DNA from 3 places in the Kaistia algarum genome. Region 3 is predicted to be linked to each of the others. Evidence: predicted binding sites of a transcription regulator. Region 3 holds the regulator's gene; each other region holds the start of a gene.
The links. Region 3 encodes LexA, which represses DNA repair genes until DNA is damaged. Its sites were predicted from a motif close to TGTTCNNNNTGTGTTCNG; they were not measured.
Positions count from the first base shown of each region.

Region 1: the regulator LexA is predicted to act here: its motif matches at 1,996-2,013, upstream of uvrA (excinuclease ABC subunit UvrA).
Region 2: the regulator LexA is predicted to act here: its motif matches at 3,588-3,605, upstream of OSH05_RS02315 (PA0069 family radical SAM protein).

Region 1 is NZ_JAPKNJ010000002.1:661,160-666,818, reverse strand. Features, by position in the region: gene uvrA (excinuclease ABC subunit UvrA) at 1-1,828, opposite strand, end outside; gene OSH05_RS16365 (single-stranded DNA-binding protein) at 2,107-2,610, shown strand; gene OSH05_RS16360 (mismatch-specific DNA-glycosylase) at 2,636-3,193, shown strand; gene OSH05_RS16355 (tetratricopeptide repeat protein) at 3,244-5,241, shown strand; gene OSH05_RS16350 (DUF2306 domain-containing protein) at 5,238-5,654, shown strand.
Region 2 is NZ_JAPKNJ010000001.1:444,936-450,594, reverse strand. Features, by position in the region: gene OSH05_RS02335 (F0F1 ATP synthase subunit B) at 1-270, shown strand, start outside; gene OSH05_RS02330 (F0F1 ATP synthase subunit B family protein) at 283-768, shown strand; gene OSH05_RS02325 (ribonuclease HII) at 779-1,492, opposite strand; gene OSH05_RS02320 (NYN domain-containing protein) at 1,587-2,339, opposite strand; gene OSH05_RS02315 (PA0069 family radical SAM protein) at 2,429-3,565, opposite strand; gene OSH05_RS02310 (glycosyltransferase) at 3,676-4,308, shown strand; gene moaB (molybdenum cofactor biosynthesis protein B) at 4,317-4,871, opposite strand; gene OSH05_RS02300 (DUF930 domain-containing protein) at 4,932-5,659, opposite strand, start outside.
Region 3 is NZ_JAPKNJ010000002.1:59,877-65,535, reverse strand. Features, by position in the region: gene OSH05_RS13650 (efflux RND transporter permease subunit) at 1-2,357, opposite strand, end outside; gene OSH05_RS13645 (efflux RND transporter periplasmic adaptor subunit) at 2,409-3,605, opposite strand; gene lexA (transcriptional repressor LexA) at 3,919-4,617, shown strand; gene OSH05_RS13635 (ComEC/Rec2 family competence protein) at 4,611-5,659, opposite strand, start outside.

The DNA of each region.
Region 1 (5,659 bases), 600 kb from region 3:
GCCCCGTCAGCGACGCCGGATTGGCCATGATCTCGGCCGGCGTGCCCTTGGCGACGATCTCGCCGCCGTGAATGCCCGCCGCCGGGCCGACGTCGACCACATAGTCGGCGGTCAGGATCGCGTCCTCGTCATGCTCGACGACCAGCACCGTATTGCCGATGTCGCGCAGATGCCTAAGCGTTTCCAGCAGCCGTTCATTGTCGCGCTGATGCAGGCCGATCGACGGCTCGTCGAGCACATAAAGCACGCCCGTCAGCCCGGAGCCGATCTGCGAGGCGAGGCGGATGCGCTGGCTCTCGCCGCCGGATAGCGTGCCGGAATTGCGCGACATCATCAGATAGTCGAGACCGACATCGACCAGAAAGGAGAGGCGCTCACGGATCTCCTTGAGGATCCGCACCGCGATTTCGTTCTGCTTGTCGTTCAGTTCGCCCGGCAATGTGCCGAACCAGGCGGCAGCATGTCGGATCGACATCTCGGAGATCTGGGCGATGTGCTTGCCGGCGATCTTGACCGCCAGCGCCTCCGGCTTCAGCCGCGCGCCGCCACAGGCCTTGCATGGCGTCGCGCCCTGATAGCGCTCGATCTCCTCGCGGGCCCAGTTCGACTCGGTCTCGCGCCAGCGCCGCTCCAGATTGGTGACGACGCCCTCGAAGGACTTCTTCGTCTTGTAGGCGCGCGTGCCATCATTATAGACGAACTCGACCTCCTGCTTGCCGGTGCCATAGAGGATCGCGTTGCGTCCTGCCTCCGGAATCTCGTCCCAGGGGTCGGTCATCGCAAAGTCGAAATGGCGGGCGATCGCCTCCAGCGTTTGCACATAATAGGGCGAGGAAGACTTCGCCCAAGGCGCGACGGCGCCTTGCTTTAGCGTCAGCGAGCCATCCGGCACGACGAGGTCGGGATCGATCTTCTTCTCCGAGCCGAGCCCGTCGCATTCCGGGCAGGCGCCGAAGGGATTGTTGAACGAAAAGAGGCGCGGCTCGATCTCGGCGATGGTGAAGCCGGAAACGGGACAGGCGAACTTCTCCGAGAACAGGACGCGGCGCTCATTGCCCTTTTCGTCCTTTTCATCGGCGAACTCGGCAACCGCTATGCCCTCGGCCAGTTCCAGCGCCGTCTGGAACGAATCCGCCAGCCGCGCGGCGATATCGCCGCGCACCACGATGCGGTCGACGACGACGTCAATGTCGTGCTTGAGCTTCTTGTCGAGCGCAGGCGCCTCGTCGATCTCGAAGAACACGCCGTCCAGCTTGATGCGCTGGAAGCCCTTCTTCTGCAACTCCGCCAGTTCCTTTTTGTACTCGCCCTTGCGGCCGCGGATCATCGGCGCGAGCAGAAATAGACGCGTCCCCTCCGGCAGGGCCAGCACGCGGTCGACCATCTGGCTGACCGTCTGGCTCTCGATCGGCAGGCCTGTTGCCGGCGAATAGGGAATGCCGACGCGCGCAAACAGGAGGCGCATATAGTCGTAGATCTCGGTGACCGTGCCGACCGTCGAACGCGGGTTCTTCGACGTCGTCTTCTGCTCGATCGAGATCGCGGGCGAGAGGCCGTCGATCTGGTCGACATCCGGCTTCTGCATCATCTCCAGAAACTGGCGCGCATAGGCCGACAGGCTCTCGACATAGCGCCTCTGGCCTTCCGCATAGATCGTATCGAAGGCAAGCGACGATTTTCCGGATCCCGAGAGCCCGGTCAGTACGACGAGCTTGTCGCGCGGGATATCGATATCGATGTTCTTGAGATTATGCTCGCGCGCACCGCGGATCGATATGTACTTGCCCGTGGCGGCGCCCGGGCGCGGTGCGTCGGTGTCGTGAACCATGTGACCAATCCGTCGGAGAGCTGCCGGCACGATGGCCGACACGCCAATTTAGGCAATCGAGCCGCTGAAACAAGAAGCGGCACCGCAAGAGCGCCGCCCTTGGAGCGCATCGAACGACAACGTCATCGAATCTAGAAAGCCATGTTGCCAGATCGTTTGGACTTGTCTAGAACAAAAAGAGAACATGAGGCCGTTTCGATGTGGACAAGCCCGATTGCGCCGGGCCGTGACGGTCGTTTCGGTTTATCCTACCGGGAAAGTGAGAGAAGGAAGCCAACATGGCCGGCAGCGTCAACAAGGTAATTCTGGTCGGCAATCTCGGCCGCGACCCGGAGGTGCGCCGGTCGCAGTCCGGCGATCCGATCGTCAATTTGAACATCGCGACGTCGGAGAGCTGGCGCGACAAGGCCAGCGGCGAGCGCAAGGAAAAGACCGAGTGGCACCGTGTGGTGATCTTCAACGAGAATCTCGCCAAGATTGCCGAGCAATATCTGAAGAAGGGCTCGAAGGTTTATATCGAGGGCCAGTTGCAGACGCGCAAATGGCAGGACCAGTCCGGCCAGGAGAAGTTCACCACCGAGATCGTCCTGCAGCGTTTCCGTGGCGAGTTGACCTTGCTCGATGGCCGCTCGGGCGGGGGCGAGGCGGGTGACTACGGCGCCGGTAGCGGCGGCGAATTCGGCCGTTCCAGCCCGATGGAAAGCCCACGCGGCGGCGCCCGTCAGCCCGCCCCGGCCTCCAGCTCCTTCGGCGCCGATCTCGACGACGACATCCCGTTCTAGGCGTTCCAGACCGGCGTTGCGTTCCATGCCGATCCTTCCCGATATTCTCGCCCCCGACCTTGATGTCGTGTTCTGTGGAACGGGGGCGGGGGCTTGGTCGGCCCGGGTGGGGGCCTATTATGGAAAGCCCGGCAACAAGTTCTGGCCGACGCTTCATGAAGTCGGCCTGACGCCGCGACGGTTGCAGCCGGCCGAGTTTCGCGAGGTACTCGGCTTCGGCATCGGTTTGACCGATGTTGCTAAGGAGCATGTCGGGCAGGACGATGCGATCGATCTGTCGCGCGTCGACGCCGCCGCGCTGCATGAGAAGATCGGCATTTATCGGCCGCTTCTTCTTGCCTTTACCTCGAAACGCGCGGCGAGCCTTGCGCTCGGCCGGCCGACAGGCACCATCCCCTATGGCGAGCAGGTTGAGCGAATCGGGGCTAGCCGCCTGCATGTCCTCACTTCGCCCTCCGGCGCGGCGGGCTCCTACTGGTCGCTGGACCCCTGGCTCGGCCTGGCTGCTGCGGTGCGTGCCGGCCGGACGATTGAGGCTGCCCGGCGGTTGCAGAGCGTTGATCTTGAACGGGTAAATGTCTAAGAGCCTGCGGTGTTCCGGCGTATTCGGGCCGGGGAGGGGACGCGCGAACCATGAGCAACCCAGCATCGTCGCTCCAGGCGACCTTCGCCAAGGCGGTCGGCGCCTATAATGCCGGCCAGCTTGCGGAGGCGGAGCGCAATTGCCGGCTGGTTCTCTCCGCCCGGCCAAACGTCTTCGATGCGCGCTATCTTCTTGCTCTGATCCAGGCTGGGCTCGGCCAGCACAAGCAGGCCGTCGAGAGCTTCGACAAGGCGTTGTCTATGAAGCCGGGCGTGCCGGAACTCCTCAGTGCCAAGGCGACGAGCCTGCAGCAGCTCGGCCGCCATGCCGATGCCGTAGCGGCCTATGACAAGGCGCTGGCGGCCAACCCGAAATTCGCCGAAGGCTATTTCAATCGCGGCACGGCGCTGGAGTCGCTCGGGCGGCATGAGGAGGCGCTGGCGAGCTATGAGCGGGCCATTGCCGTCCGGCCGAACTTCGCCGAGGCCTATAATAATCGCGGCATCCGCCTGCAGGAGCTCGGCCGCTTCGACGACGCGATGGCGAGCTTCGACAAGGCGCTCGCCTTTGCGCCACGGCATGTCGCTTTCCTCCACAACAAGGGCCGACTGCTGCGCGTTCTTGGGCGCCAGGTTGAGGCGATCGCCTTCTACGATCGCGCCGTCGCCTCCGGCGCTGCCTTTCCCGAGCTATGGATCAGCCGCGCCGTGGCGTTGCAGGATCTCGGCCGCACGGAGGAGGCGCTGGCGAGTTTCGATCGCGCCATCGCGCTGCGTCCGGACGATGTCGGCATTCTCGCAAGCCGTGCGAGCACGGAGATTGTCGCCGGCCGACCGGCGGACGCCCTAGCGACGTTGGATCGAGCCAGCGGCAAGCCGGCGCTTTCGGCCGAATATCACGCCCTGCGCGGCAACGCGCTTTATGAGCTCGATCGCTATGACGAGGCGGTCGACGCTTATGACCGGGCCCTCGCGCTGGCGCCGAACCATGCCGGCGCGCGCACCGACCGCGCCAATGCACTGCGGCTCGTCGGTCGGCAGGCGGAGGCGCTGCGGGACTATTCAGCCGCGTTGCGGATCGATCCGGCTTCGGACGAGGCGATCTATGGCCGCGGCACGCTGCTGCTCTCGCTGGGGCGCTTTCAGGAGGGCTGGCCCGATTTCGAGCGCCGCCGCGCCATGGGCGGCTGGGAGAAGCGCGAGTTCTCGACGCCGGAATGGGACGGGTCGGAAGTCTTCGGCCGGACGCTGCTGGTCCATGCCGAGCAAGGCCTCGGCGACACCATCCAGTTCAGCCGCTTCGTCAAGCTGCTGCAGGGCAGGGGCGGCAAGGTCATTCTCGAAGTACAGCCGCCGCTGCGGGCCATTCTGTCTAGCCTCGGCAATGTCACCGTCGTCGGACGCGCCGAAAAGGTGCCGCTGCATGACATGCATGTGCCGGTGATGAGCCTGCCTTACATGCTGCATGCCGGCTCGGATGTCGCTCCAGGTGGCGTTCCGTACCTGACTGCCGATCCGAAGCGGGTCGAGGCATGGCGGGATCGCCTGCCTCCCGGGCGGCTGCGCATCGGCATCGCCTGGCAGGGCAATCCGAATGCCAAGGTCGACCGCGTCCGATCCGTGCCGCTGCGCGCCTTCGCTCCGCTAGCCGCGTTGCCGGATGTGACGCTGATCAGCCTGCAGAAGGGCCATGGACTCGAACAACTCGCCGATCTGCCTGCGGTAATGCGGGTCGAGACGCTGCCGGATGATTTCGCGACCGGGCCGGATTCCTTCATGGATACGGCGGCCGTGATGATGAACCTCGATCTGATCGTCTCGATCGACTCGGCCGTGACGCATCTGGCCGGCGCGCTTGGTCGTCCGGTCTTCGTCGCGCTCAAGCATTCGCCGGAATGGCGGTGGATGGAGGGGCGCGAGGATTCGCCCTGGTATCCGACGGCGCGGCTTTTCCTGCAAAAGCGGGATGGCGAGTGGGACGAGGTGCTGGAGCGGATCGCCGCCGCGGCCGCGGAGCGCTTTGCCGGAGGCCAAGGAACTCTCGCGTGACACTGGCGCCGCTTCTGGCCGCGGGACCGGTAATCCAGTTGCACGCTTTCTCGGCTATTGCCGCCTTCGCGCTGGGGCTCGTTCAACTCCTGGCGCCGAAGGGAACGCTGCCGCACCGCTCGCTCGGCTTTATCTGGGTGGCGCTGATGGTCGTGGTGGCCGGATCATCCTTCTTCATTCACACGATGCGGTCCTGGGGCGACTGGAGCCCGATTCACATCCTGTCGGTTGTGACCCTGGTGGCCCTTCCGGGCGCCGTTGCCCATGCCCGCGGCCACCGCGTTGCCGCGCATAAGCGTGCCATGACGATGATCTTTGCCGGCGCGCTGGTGATCGCCGGCTTCTTCACCTTCATGCCAGGCCGGATCATGCACGAAGTCGCCTTCGGCGTGGCCGTGCCGGCCGCGCCATAGTCTGT
Region 2 (5,659 bases), on a different contig from region 3:
GAGGCGCGCGGCTCGGCCCAGAAGATCGCCCAGACGGCGACCGATGCGGCCAAGACGGCGGCCGACAAGCGCCGCGTCGAGATCGAGGCGGACGTTGCCGCCAAGCTCGCCGAGGCGGAGACGCGGATCGGCGACATCAAGTCCAAGGCGCTTGCCGATGTGGGCGCCATTGCCGAAGAGGCCGCGAGCGCGGTCGTCGAGGCTCTCATCGGACAGCAGCCGGCCTCGGATGAGGTCAAGGCCGCCGTCGCCGCGGTTGCGACCAAGTAGGAGGGCGGAACCATGGAGTTCGATGCTACATTCTTCGCGCTTGTCGGGCTGATCCTGTTCTTTGTGCTGATCGGCTATCTCGGCGTCCACAAGACGCTGGCCAAGGCGCTCGACAACCGCTCGGCCCTGATCGCCAAGGAACTCGACGAGGCCAAGCGCCTTCGCGAGGAAGCCGCCGCGCTGCTCGCGGACTACCAGAAGCGGGCCAAGGATGCCGAGGTCGAGGCTCGCTCGATCGTCGATCAGGCAGGCCGCGAGGCTGCCGCGCTCGCCGAGGAAGCCAAAGCCCGTCTGGAAGACTACGTCACCCGCCGCACCCGCATGGCCGAGGACAAGATCGCCCAGGCCGAGCATCAGGCGCTCGCCGAAGTCCGCTCGCTGTCGGCCGATGTCGCCATCGCCGCTGCCGAGAAGATCATGGCCGCCAAGGTGAAGGCTGGCGCGGGCGTCGGCCTGGTTGCCTCCGCGATCAACGAGGTCAAGAAGCGCCTCAACTGAGGCCTTTGCTTTACTCGGCGAGAATCAGCTCTTCGAAAATCACGCCGCCGGTCCATCCGGCGGCGTTTTCGTTGGTGAGCACGGCCCGAACCGGCGCGAAGGTCGTCCGGTGCAGCGCGCAGGCGCCGTGCTCGCGCAAGGCCGTCAGATGGAAGGCCGTGCCATAGCCCATGTGGCGGTCGAAGCCGTAGCGCGGGAAATGGCCGGCGGCGCGGATCATCATCCGGTCCCGCGTCACCTTGGCGACGATCGAGGCCGCCGCGATCGAGACGGAGCGCGCATCGCCCTTGACCAGCGCCTCGCTGGCGCAGGGCAACCCCGGTGGTACGTCAATGCCGTCGACGATGGCGTAGTCGGGGACCAGCGGTAGCCCGGCTGCGGCGCGGCGCATCGCCCAGAGCGTCGCCTGGCGAATATCGGTCGCCCCGATCCGCCCAACCGAAGCCGCCGCAACGGAAACGACCGCGTTGGCGAGAATCAGCGCGAATAGTCGTTCCCGTTCGGGGCGGCTGAGCTTCTTCGAATCGTCGAGGCCTTCGGGGATGTTGCGCGGGTCGAGAATAACTGCCGCCGCCACGACCGGCCCAGCCAGCGGCCCTCGCCCGGCCTCGTCGATGCCGGTAACCCGCTTCGAGCCAAGCCGCCGCAGGCGCCGCTCAATCGAATCGGTCGGGGCAGGGGGGAGTTCGAACAGCAAGGGTGATTCGGCAGGACGGCGGGCCATGGACCGACTGTCAGCAATCATGGGCGCGGAAGCAAGGCGGGGGAGGGTGGTTACGCTTCACCTCTCTAAAGGGAGAGGTGAAGGGAAAGCGTCTCTACTTCGCCTTCCGGCGAATCATCACCGCCTTGCCGCCGGCCTCCATGTCGACGCGGCGGATTTCGACGCCCGGCACCGTTTCCATCAGGTCGACCATCTTGCGATAGCCGAAATTGCGCGGGTCGAAATCGGGCATGCGCTTGAACAGGATGGTGCCGACCGCGCCCAGATGCGCCCAGCCATCGTCGCCGGAGACGTCCTCGATCGCCGAGAAGATCTCGTCCTTCGGCAGCTTCGGGCCAGTCTTGGCAGGCGCGGCGGCGGTCTTCGCCTTGGCCGGGGCCTTCTGCGCCTTCTCTTCGGCGAGCAGCAGATCGCAATAGAAGAAGCGGTCACAGGCGGCAACATAAGGCTTGGTCGATTTCTGCTCGCCGAAGCCATAGACGACGAGGCCATCCTCGCGGATACGGCTCGCCAGCGTCGTGAAATCGCTGTCGCTGGAGACGATGCAGAAGCCGTCCAGCCCCTTCTCATGCAGCATGTCCATGGCCTCGATGGCGAGCTTCATGTCGGTAGCATTCTTGCCGACGGCGGCCGGCGGGACATGCACGGGCGTCAACGCATGGCTGTGGAGCAGCGGCTGCCACGCGTTCATCGTGCTGGAGGCGAAATGGCCATAGACCCGGCGGATGACGATCCGCCCGAGCGTCGAAGCCTCGCGGATGACGATCGGCAGAAATTCGGCGCGGACATTGTCGGCGTCGATCAGCAGCGCCAGCTTCGCGGTGGCATTCGGGGCGGCATCGGTCATTCGTAACTCCAAACGCCGCGCGAGCGGAACGTTCGGGCGACTTCTATTGAGCCGCCATTCTCGCACAGGCGCGGCGCTATCGCACGCCTTCAGAACAGGCTGAGCTGCTTCACCATTTCGGCGGGCGGCGCGAACAGATCGGTGCGGAGCTTCAGATGCCGCCGGTTCAATTCCAGCCGCTTGGCCGCGATCTCGAAGCGACGGCCGATCTGCCAAGCATAGGGTCCCTCGCCCTTCTGCCGCTTGCCGAAGGCAGCGTCATAATCCATGCCGCCGCGCATCGAGCGCAGCAGCGTAAGGACATGGCGGTAGCGATCGGGATAATGGCGCAGCAGCCATTCCTTGAAGATCTCGTTCACCTCGAGCGGCAGCCGCAGGATCACATAGCCGGCCTCGGTCGCGCCGGCCGCCGCTGCCGCGTCCAGAATGCGTTCGATTTCGGAATCGTTCAGAGCCGGGATGATCGGCGCCGTCATGACACCCACGGGAATGCCGGCATCGGCCAATCCCCGGATCGCGTCGAGCCGGCGCGTCGGCGTCGCGGCTCGGGGCTCCATGGCGCGCGCCATCTCCCGGTCGAGCGTCGTGATCGACAGCGCGACCTTGGCGAGGCCCTTTTCCGCCATCCGGCCCAGAATATCGATGTCGCGCAGGACCAGCGCCGATTTGGTGAGAATGCCGACCGGATGGTTGAAGCGCTCCAGCACTTCCAGAATGTCGCGCATCAGCCGGTGCTGGCGCTCGATCGGCTGATAGGGGTCGGTATTGGTGCCGATGGCGATCGTGCGCGGCTTGTAGCCGGGCGCCGAAAGCTCCTTCTCCAGCATGCGGGCGGCGTCCGGCTTGTAGAAAAGCTTCGATTCGAAATCGAGGCCGGCGGAAAGGCCCATATAGGCGTGGGTCGGCCGCGCGAAGCAGTAGCTGCAGCCATGCTCGCAGCCGCGATACGGATTGATCGAGCGATCGAAGCCGATATCCGGGGAATCATTGCGCGTGATGATCACGCGCGCCTTTTCCGCCTGCACATCGGTCTTGAAGGGCGGCAATTCGTCTAAGCTCTGCCAGCCATCGTCGAACGTTTCGGCCTGCAGTCGCTCGAAGCGGCCGGAATGGTTCGACTGCGCGCCACGGCCGCGGCGGCGGTCGGGATCGATGGCCGCGGCGGCCGCATCGGGCATCAGCGGCAGCGGATCGAGGGCCGGATCGAGGGGGCGAGCGAGCGACATACCGGAAGGGTAGGTCGAGAGAGAGAACAAATCAAGAACATTAACTTAAGGTCCTTACAAACTGCGGCATTCGTCTCGCGATTGATGAAAATTGGCGCTAAGCAAGGGGAATGATCAGTGTGATCCTTCCAACATGCAACGACGAGGTGGCCCTCGCCCATGCGCTGGCGGCGCTGGTGCCGGCCGCCGCCGACGGCATGGTGCGCGAAGTCATCGTCGCGGATGCCAGTTCGGAGGACGGCACGCTTCAGGTGGCCGATGCCGCCGGCTGCCGCATCTTCAGGGGCGGCGCCTCGCTGGGCGAAGACCTGTCGCGCGCCGCCGCGCTCGCGCGTTCCGACTGGCTGCTCTTCCTGTCGCCGCGCGCCATGCTGGAGCCGGGATGGCAGCGCGAGGCTCATGATTTCATCGACCGCGTCGCCATGTCGCCGGCCGGAGGAGAGCGCGCCGCCGTATTCCGCTACACGCGACCTGAATTTGGCTTCCGCGCGCGTTTCGCCGAGATGGCGGCCGGCCTGCGCTCGCGCCTGTTCGCCGCGCCCAATCTGGAGGAGGGCCTGCTGGTTCCGGCCCGGCTCTATCGCGAACTCGGCGGCCACCGCGCGCTGCCACGCCTCGTCGAGGTCGATCTCGCGCGCCGCATCGGCCGTGGGCGGCTCGTCTTCCTGCGCGCCCGCGCCGTGGTGCGCCGCGATACGCCGCAGGCGCTTGCCACGCGCGGCCTCAGCGACAGTACAGCCTAGACGGCCTGTCAGCCCCGCAGCTTGCCGCGCTTCAAATGCTCGTCCAGCCTCGGCATAATCTCGACGAAATTGCACGGCTGGCTGCGATAGTCGAATTGCGGCGCGATGATCCCGTCCCAGGCATCCTTGCAGGCGCCGGTGGAGCCCGGAACGACGAAGATGAAGGTCGATTTCGCAAGGCCGGCGGTGGCGCGCGATTGCACCGTCGACGTGCCGATCTTGTCGTAGCTGATGCGGTGGAAGACAGCGGAGAAGCCCTCCATTCGCTTGTCGAACAGCGGCTCGATCGCCTCGGGCGTCACGTCGCGGCCGGTGAAGCCGGTGCCGCCGGTGGTGATGACCACGTCGATGCCGGCATCGTCGATCCAGCGCGAAACCACGGCGCGGATGGCCTCGATATCGTCCGTCACGATCGCCCGATCCGCGAGGCTATGCCCGGCGCCCTCGATGCGCTCGGCCAGTGTCTGGCCGGATTTGTCTGTCTCCAGCGTGCGCGTGTCCGAAACGGAAAGCACCGCGAAGCGCACGGGGATGAAGGGCTGCGTCTCGTCGATGCGGACCATGGTGGCCTCCTGGAGGTTCGCGACAGTTTCCCATAGTTCGCCGGCCGGAGCGAGGCGGGATCAATCGCCCGGCGCATCGCTGACGACAAGGCCGTGCTTCGCCCACTCCCGCTCCGGAATCGGATCGCCGACGCGATAGGCGAAGGAGACGACCTTGCCGAGATCCGGTGCGACCGCGCAGCTGTAGCTGATCTGGTACCAGCGCCGCCGGCTGCGAAACGCGCCGCCATCGGCGGCCACGGCGTGTTCGGAGAGCTTCACCTCCGCCATCGCATAGGCGACGAGGAAATCGGGCTCAAGCAAAGGGGCATTCGCTGTGTGGACCTGTTCCAGCGCCTCGATGTTGCACAGTTGGATGATCCGCTCGTCCGGCGCCAGTCCCGGCAGCGCCTCGCGCGCCCGTCGGCTGCGCGGGTCGGCGAGGAGGCCGCCGGAGAAGAAGCGCGTTGCCTGCGTCATCTGCTCGCCGGAAGAGCGCGGTTCCGGTGTGGCGGAAGCGGGCGCTGCGGGCCTCAAGGCCGCCGGGCGCCGCGCGGTTGCCGCTTCGAACTGTTCGGGCGTCAGGATCTCGACGGCTAGGCTGTCTTCCTGACGCGTCCGCGGCAGCCGCGCCAGGGGCAGCAGGAGCAGCCCGACCGCAAGTGTGACGTGCAGCGCCAGCGCCGCCGCGGCCGGCAGGAGGAAGGGCTCCGGGCCGTCATCCGGCTCCAGCATCGGCCGGGGCGCGGCTCGCGGAAAGGGCAAGGCGATATTGGCAGCCGTCACGATGCCCTGATGATCAGGGCGCA
Region 3 (5,659 bases):
ACATCCTGTGGACGGACGCGCCGCGCCGCCTCGGCCTGGACATAGACCTGGAAGACATTGTTGAACTTCGTGAACTGATTGACATAGGTCGAACCCATATAGGCCTCGATCGTATCGAACACCTGCCCGACGCTGACGCCGAGTGTCTCCGCCAGGATGCGGTTGATCTCCAGCTGGAATTGCGGGGTCGATGCGGTGAAGGTCGAGTTCACCCGCTGCAGCGCCGACTGGGAATCCGCGTTGGCGGACATCGCCTTGGCCACGCTCTCGAGCTGGTGGAAGTCGGACGTGCCGTTCTGGACCAGGATCTCCTGCGTGAAGCCGCCGGAATTGCCGATGCCCTGGATCGGCGGCGGCACCAGCACGAAGCCGACCGCGTCGGGCATCTGGTTCAGTGACTTGGTGATGTTCGCATAGATCGCACGAAGGCTCTCCGTCTTGCCGCGCAGCGACCAGTCCTTGAAGATCACATAGACCATGCCGGCATTGAACAGCGTGGCATTGTTGTCGAGCACCGACGAGCCGGAAATGCCGACGACATTCTCAACGCCTGGCGTCGCCAGCGCGGCCTTGCTGGCTTCGGCGACGACGCGGTCCGTTCGCTGCAGCGACGCGCCATCGGGAAGCTGGACGCTGATCACCACATAGCCCTGGTCCTCGATCGGCAGAAACGCCGTCGGGATGCGCGACATGCCCCAGAAGGCGACGCCGATCAGCACCAGTGCGGCCAGCACCATCAGATGGCTGTGGTGGACCATGCGGCTGATAAGGCCCGCATAACGCCGCTCCGACGCATCATAGATGCGGTTGAAGCCGCGAAAGAAGAAGTTGCGCTTCTCCGGCGGCGTCGGGGGACGCAGCCAGAGCGCGCACTGCGTCGGCTTCAGCGTCATGGCGTTGATCGCCGAGATGAAGGCCGTGGCGGCGATGACGAGCGCGAATTGCTGGTACATCTGCCCGGTCAGGCCGGGAAGCGTCGCCGAAGGCAGAAACACGGCCATTAGCACGAGCGTGATGCCGATGATCGGACCAAATAATTCGTCCATCGTCTTGATGGCAGCCTCTCGGCCGGAGAGTCCGTTCTCCATATGGCGCGAGACGCCCTCGACAATGACGATCGCGTCGTCGACCACGATGCCGATCGCGAGGATGATCGCGAACAGTGTCGTCGTATTGACGGTGAAGCCCAGCGCAGCCATGGCGGCGAAGGCGCCGATGATCGTCACCGGCACGGTAGTGGCCGGGACCAGCATGGCGCGCCAGTCCTGCAGGAACAGCAGGATGACGATGAGCACGAGGATCGCCGCCTCGATCAGCGTCTTGTAGACCTCGTCGATCGAGGCGACGACGAACTTGGTCGTATCGAACGGGATCTCGTATTTCAGCCCAGGCGGAAACGCCTTCGCGAGTTGTTCCATCTTCGCCGAAACGGCCTTGGCGACATCGAGCGCGTTGGCGTCGGGAAGTTGGAATATGCCGATGGCGGCCGTCGGCTTGACGTTGTAGGTCGCGGTCTGGCTGTAGCTCTGCGAGCCCAGCTCGACCCGGCCGATGTCCCGCACGCGGACGATCTGACCGCCATTGTCGTTGTTGACCTTGATGATGATGTTTTCGAATTCGCCCGGATCGCTGAAGCGGCCGTTGACGTTGATCGTGTACTGGTAATTGAGCCCGTCCGGCGCCGGGGGCATACCGGTCATGCCAGCGGTGACTTCCTGGCTCTGGTCCTGGATCGCGCGGATCACGTCGCTCGGCACCAGACCAAAGGCCTGCATCTTGTCTGGATCCATCCAGATGCGCATGGCATAGGGGCCGGCTCCCATGACGGCCACATTGCCGACGCCGGGCAGGCGCGCCAGCTCGTTCTGGATGTTGATCACGCCATAGTTCGACAGGAACAGCCCGTCATAGCGATTGTCCGGCGAGAACAGCGTCACGAACTGCAGGACGGCGGTCGATTTCTTCTGGACGTTGACGCCCTGCACTTGCACCGATTGCGGCAGCGACGCCATCGCGATCGAGACTCGGTTCTGCACTAGAACCTGCGCGAAGTTCGGATCAGTCCCGATGTCGAAGGTGACGATCAGATTGTAGGTGCCGTCGCTGGCGCTGGTCGACTGCATGTAGATCATGCCCTGGACGCCGTTGACCTGCTGCTCGATGGGCAGGGCGACGGTGTCCATCACCGTCCTCGCGGAGGCGCCGGGGAACGAGGTGCTGACGGCGACTGTCGGCGGGACGACGTTCGGATATTGCGCGATCGGCAGCCGAAACAGGGCCACGGCACCGAGCAGGACGATGACCAGCGCGAGGACGTTGGAGAGGACCGGCCGCTCGATGAAGAACTTTGAGAACATGAAACCCGCCTGCGCTTGAAGGTCGTCGACCGGAGAGGCTCGATATGCGTCCTACGGATTGGGTGGCGGGGCTGCGTTTGTGGTCGCGGTGTTGGTGCTCATCGCGCCGTCCTGCGGATCGACCTTGCTGCCGGGAACGGCCCGCTGGTTGCCGCCGACGATCACCTTATCGTCGGCTGCGAGGCCCGACGTAACGACGCGAAGCTGGCCTTCTAGCTGGCCAGGCTCGACGACCTTCTGGTCGACCGTGTTGTCCTTGCCGAGGACCAGGACATAGCTGCCGACCTGGCTGGTCGAGATCGCCGTATCGTCGACCAGAAGCGCATTCTTCTGCGTCTGCAAGGGCACCCGCACCCGGGCGAAGAGGCCCGGCAGCATCGCGTAGTCCTTGTTGTCGAAGACGCCGCGAACCGACAGCGTGCCGGTGTTCTGGTCGAGCGTCGGGGCGATGTAGTCGATGACGCCCTTGTGCGGATAGCCGGTCTCGGTGGCCAACCCGATCTCGACCGGAATGTCATGGATGTCGCGCAACGTCTTGCCGCGCTTGGTCAATTGCTCCTTGATCAGAAGCACCTGGCGTTCATTGACGGTGAAATAGACATAGATCGGGTCCATCTGGACGATCGTCGCAAGCTTGGTCGGACCGCTATATCCGACCAGCGCGCCGACATCCTGGAGATGGTTGGAGACGATGCCGTCGAACGGCGCCTTGACCTCGGTGTAGCCGAGATTGATCGTCGCGACCTCGGCATCGGCCTGCGCCTGCTGCGTCGCGGCGATCGCCTGATCGAGCTGGGCCTTGGCGTCGTCGGCCTTGGCGACGGATGCGACCTGCTGCTGCACCAGCGTCGACTGGCGATTATATTCGAGTTGCTTGTTTTCCTGCGCCGCCTGGGCCGAGGCGACCGCCGCATTCGCCTGGTCGAGCTGAGCCTGATAGGTGTCGCGCTGTATGCCGAACAGCGTGGTACCAGCTTTCACAGTCTGGCCATCGACATAGTTGATCGATGTCAGGAAGCCCTGGACGCGCGCCGAGAGATCGACCTGGTTGATCGCCGTCGTATTGCCGGTGAGCTCCATATAGAGCGTCGCATCCTGCTGAAGCGGCGGAGCGACGGTCACCTTCGGCGGCGGCGGCGGCACATATTCATTCTTGTCGTTGCAGCTTGCGAGCGACAGAGCGGCCAGACCCGCCACGACCAGCGGGAGCCCGCCTGCCGGCTTCCGCCATTGTCCAATCTTGACCATCTGTCCCCTCAGCCTCGATTGCCCGACGCACGCATCCCTCAGCTCCGCCTGCTGCCGGCAGAGCCAGAATCTCGTTCCGATCCTGCCTCAGGCTCCGGCGCGACGCCATAGCGGGACGATCTAGTCCGGCGATTATTAAGGAGGTGTGGCATGCGGGCGATCCCTGGTCCGATTCCTGTCAATCCACGAAGATCGCGCCGCCAGCTTGCGGAACACATATAGAACATGTACTTTGTTCGCGGTTTGTACTTGATGATTCTTCGCCGAATCGCAGACCGTTCCGTATCCGGCAATTCGTGGCGTGGACCGACCAATGCTGACTCGCAAGCAGTATGAGCTCCTGATGTTCATCCATGAACGGTTGAAGGAGACGGGCGTGCCGCCTTCCTTCGACGAGATGAAGGATGCGCTGGACCTTCGGTCCAAGTCCGGCATCCATCGCCTGATCAAAGCGCTGGAGGAACGTGGCTTCATCCGCCGCCTGCCCAACCGGGCCCGCGCGCTCGATGTGGTCCGTCTGCCGGAGGCGATGGCGCCGACCATGCAGCGGCCCAAGCGAGCCGGCTTCTCGCCGAGCGTCATCGAAGGCAGCCTCGGCAAGATGCGGCAGACCGACAGCGACGTGCCGGAGCCAGTGATCGTTCCCGTTATGGGCCGCATCGCCGCCGGTGTGCCGATTTCGGCGATCCAGACACAGAGCCATTCGATCACCGTGCCGCCGGAAATGCTGGGTGGGGGCGAGCATTTCGCGCTGGAGGTTCGCGGTGATTCGATGATCGAAGCCGGCATCCTCGACGGCGACACGGTATTGATCCGCAAGACCGACGCGGCCGATTCGGGCGACATCGTCGTGGCTCTTGTCGACGAGGAGGAGGCGACGCTGAAGCGGCTGCGCCGACGTGGCGCCTCGATCGCGCTGGAAGCCGCCAATCCGGCTTATGAGACGCGCATATTCGGGCCGGACCGGATCCGCATCCAGGGTCGGCTGGTCGGCCTCCTGCGTCGCTACTGAGCCCCTGCCCCGCCGGTTTCGGGTTCGTCGTCGCCGTCATAGGGCGGCATCCACGGACGGCGGACACGCGGGAAGGCCGTCGTGACGAGAAATTCGGCGTCGAGCGGCGCCGGGCCCGCTCTTGGCTGCGGGCTTCCAGGTTCGGGTGCCGGAACGTCCTCGTCGTCGAGCGTATGGCGGACTGCGGAATCGTATTCCGTCGCCGCGGCGATGACCTTGTCGGCGGATGGCGGATCAGCGATGTTTCGGGTAGCGACAGGCCTCAGATCGAGCGCGATCGACCCGGATTGAGCGAGACGATCGCGGTCGATCGTTGCGACCTCGGCGGCGCAGCCCGTCGGTGCGGCGATGGGCGTTACGATGAGTACGGGGCTCCGGCAATCATCGGCAAACGCATCGCGCTCCAGCGCCAGTGCGACGAGCCGGCCATCCGGCATAGGCGCCACACATCCCGAGGCATCGCAGCGCGTCGCGGCCATGAGCGCCGGGTCCTTCGCCTCGCGACTGTCGCCATCGGCTCTCAGCCATATGCCGGCGATAAAAGGGTCGATCTTTCGCGCCAGGATCTGGTAGCTGCCATTGCCCGTGCGGATTGCGACCTGCCGCCCATCCGGAGCGATGATGATGTCCGACCGATGCGGATAGAGCGCCAGCGCGCCGCCGACCAGCATCGGCACCAGCCCGGCCAGGCGCCAGCGCTCCCGCATCAGCGCCAACCACAGGAAACCTGCCATGAAGACGAGCAGCGACGCCGCGGAAGGCATAGCCGCCGAGCCGGTCCCCTCCGACCAGTCGCTCACCGTCCGCGCCACGTCGGACATGCCGTCGATGCCGACGCCCATCACCCATAGAAACGGGGCCTCGAACCCGAACGGCATGGCGAGCACCGCGAGCAGCGCTAGCGGCATGACCAGGAAATCGACCAGCGGCATCGCCGCGACATTGGCGAGGATTGAGAGCGGCGCCATGCGCTGGAAGTGATAGAGCGCGAAGGGCGTGGTGCCGAGCCCGCCGAGCAGCGACGTTAGCGCCAATCCGCCGA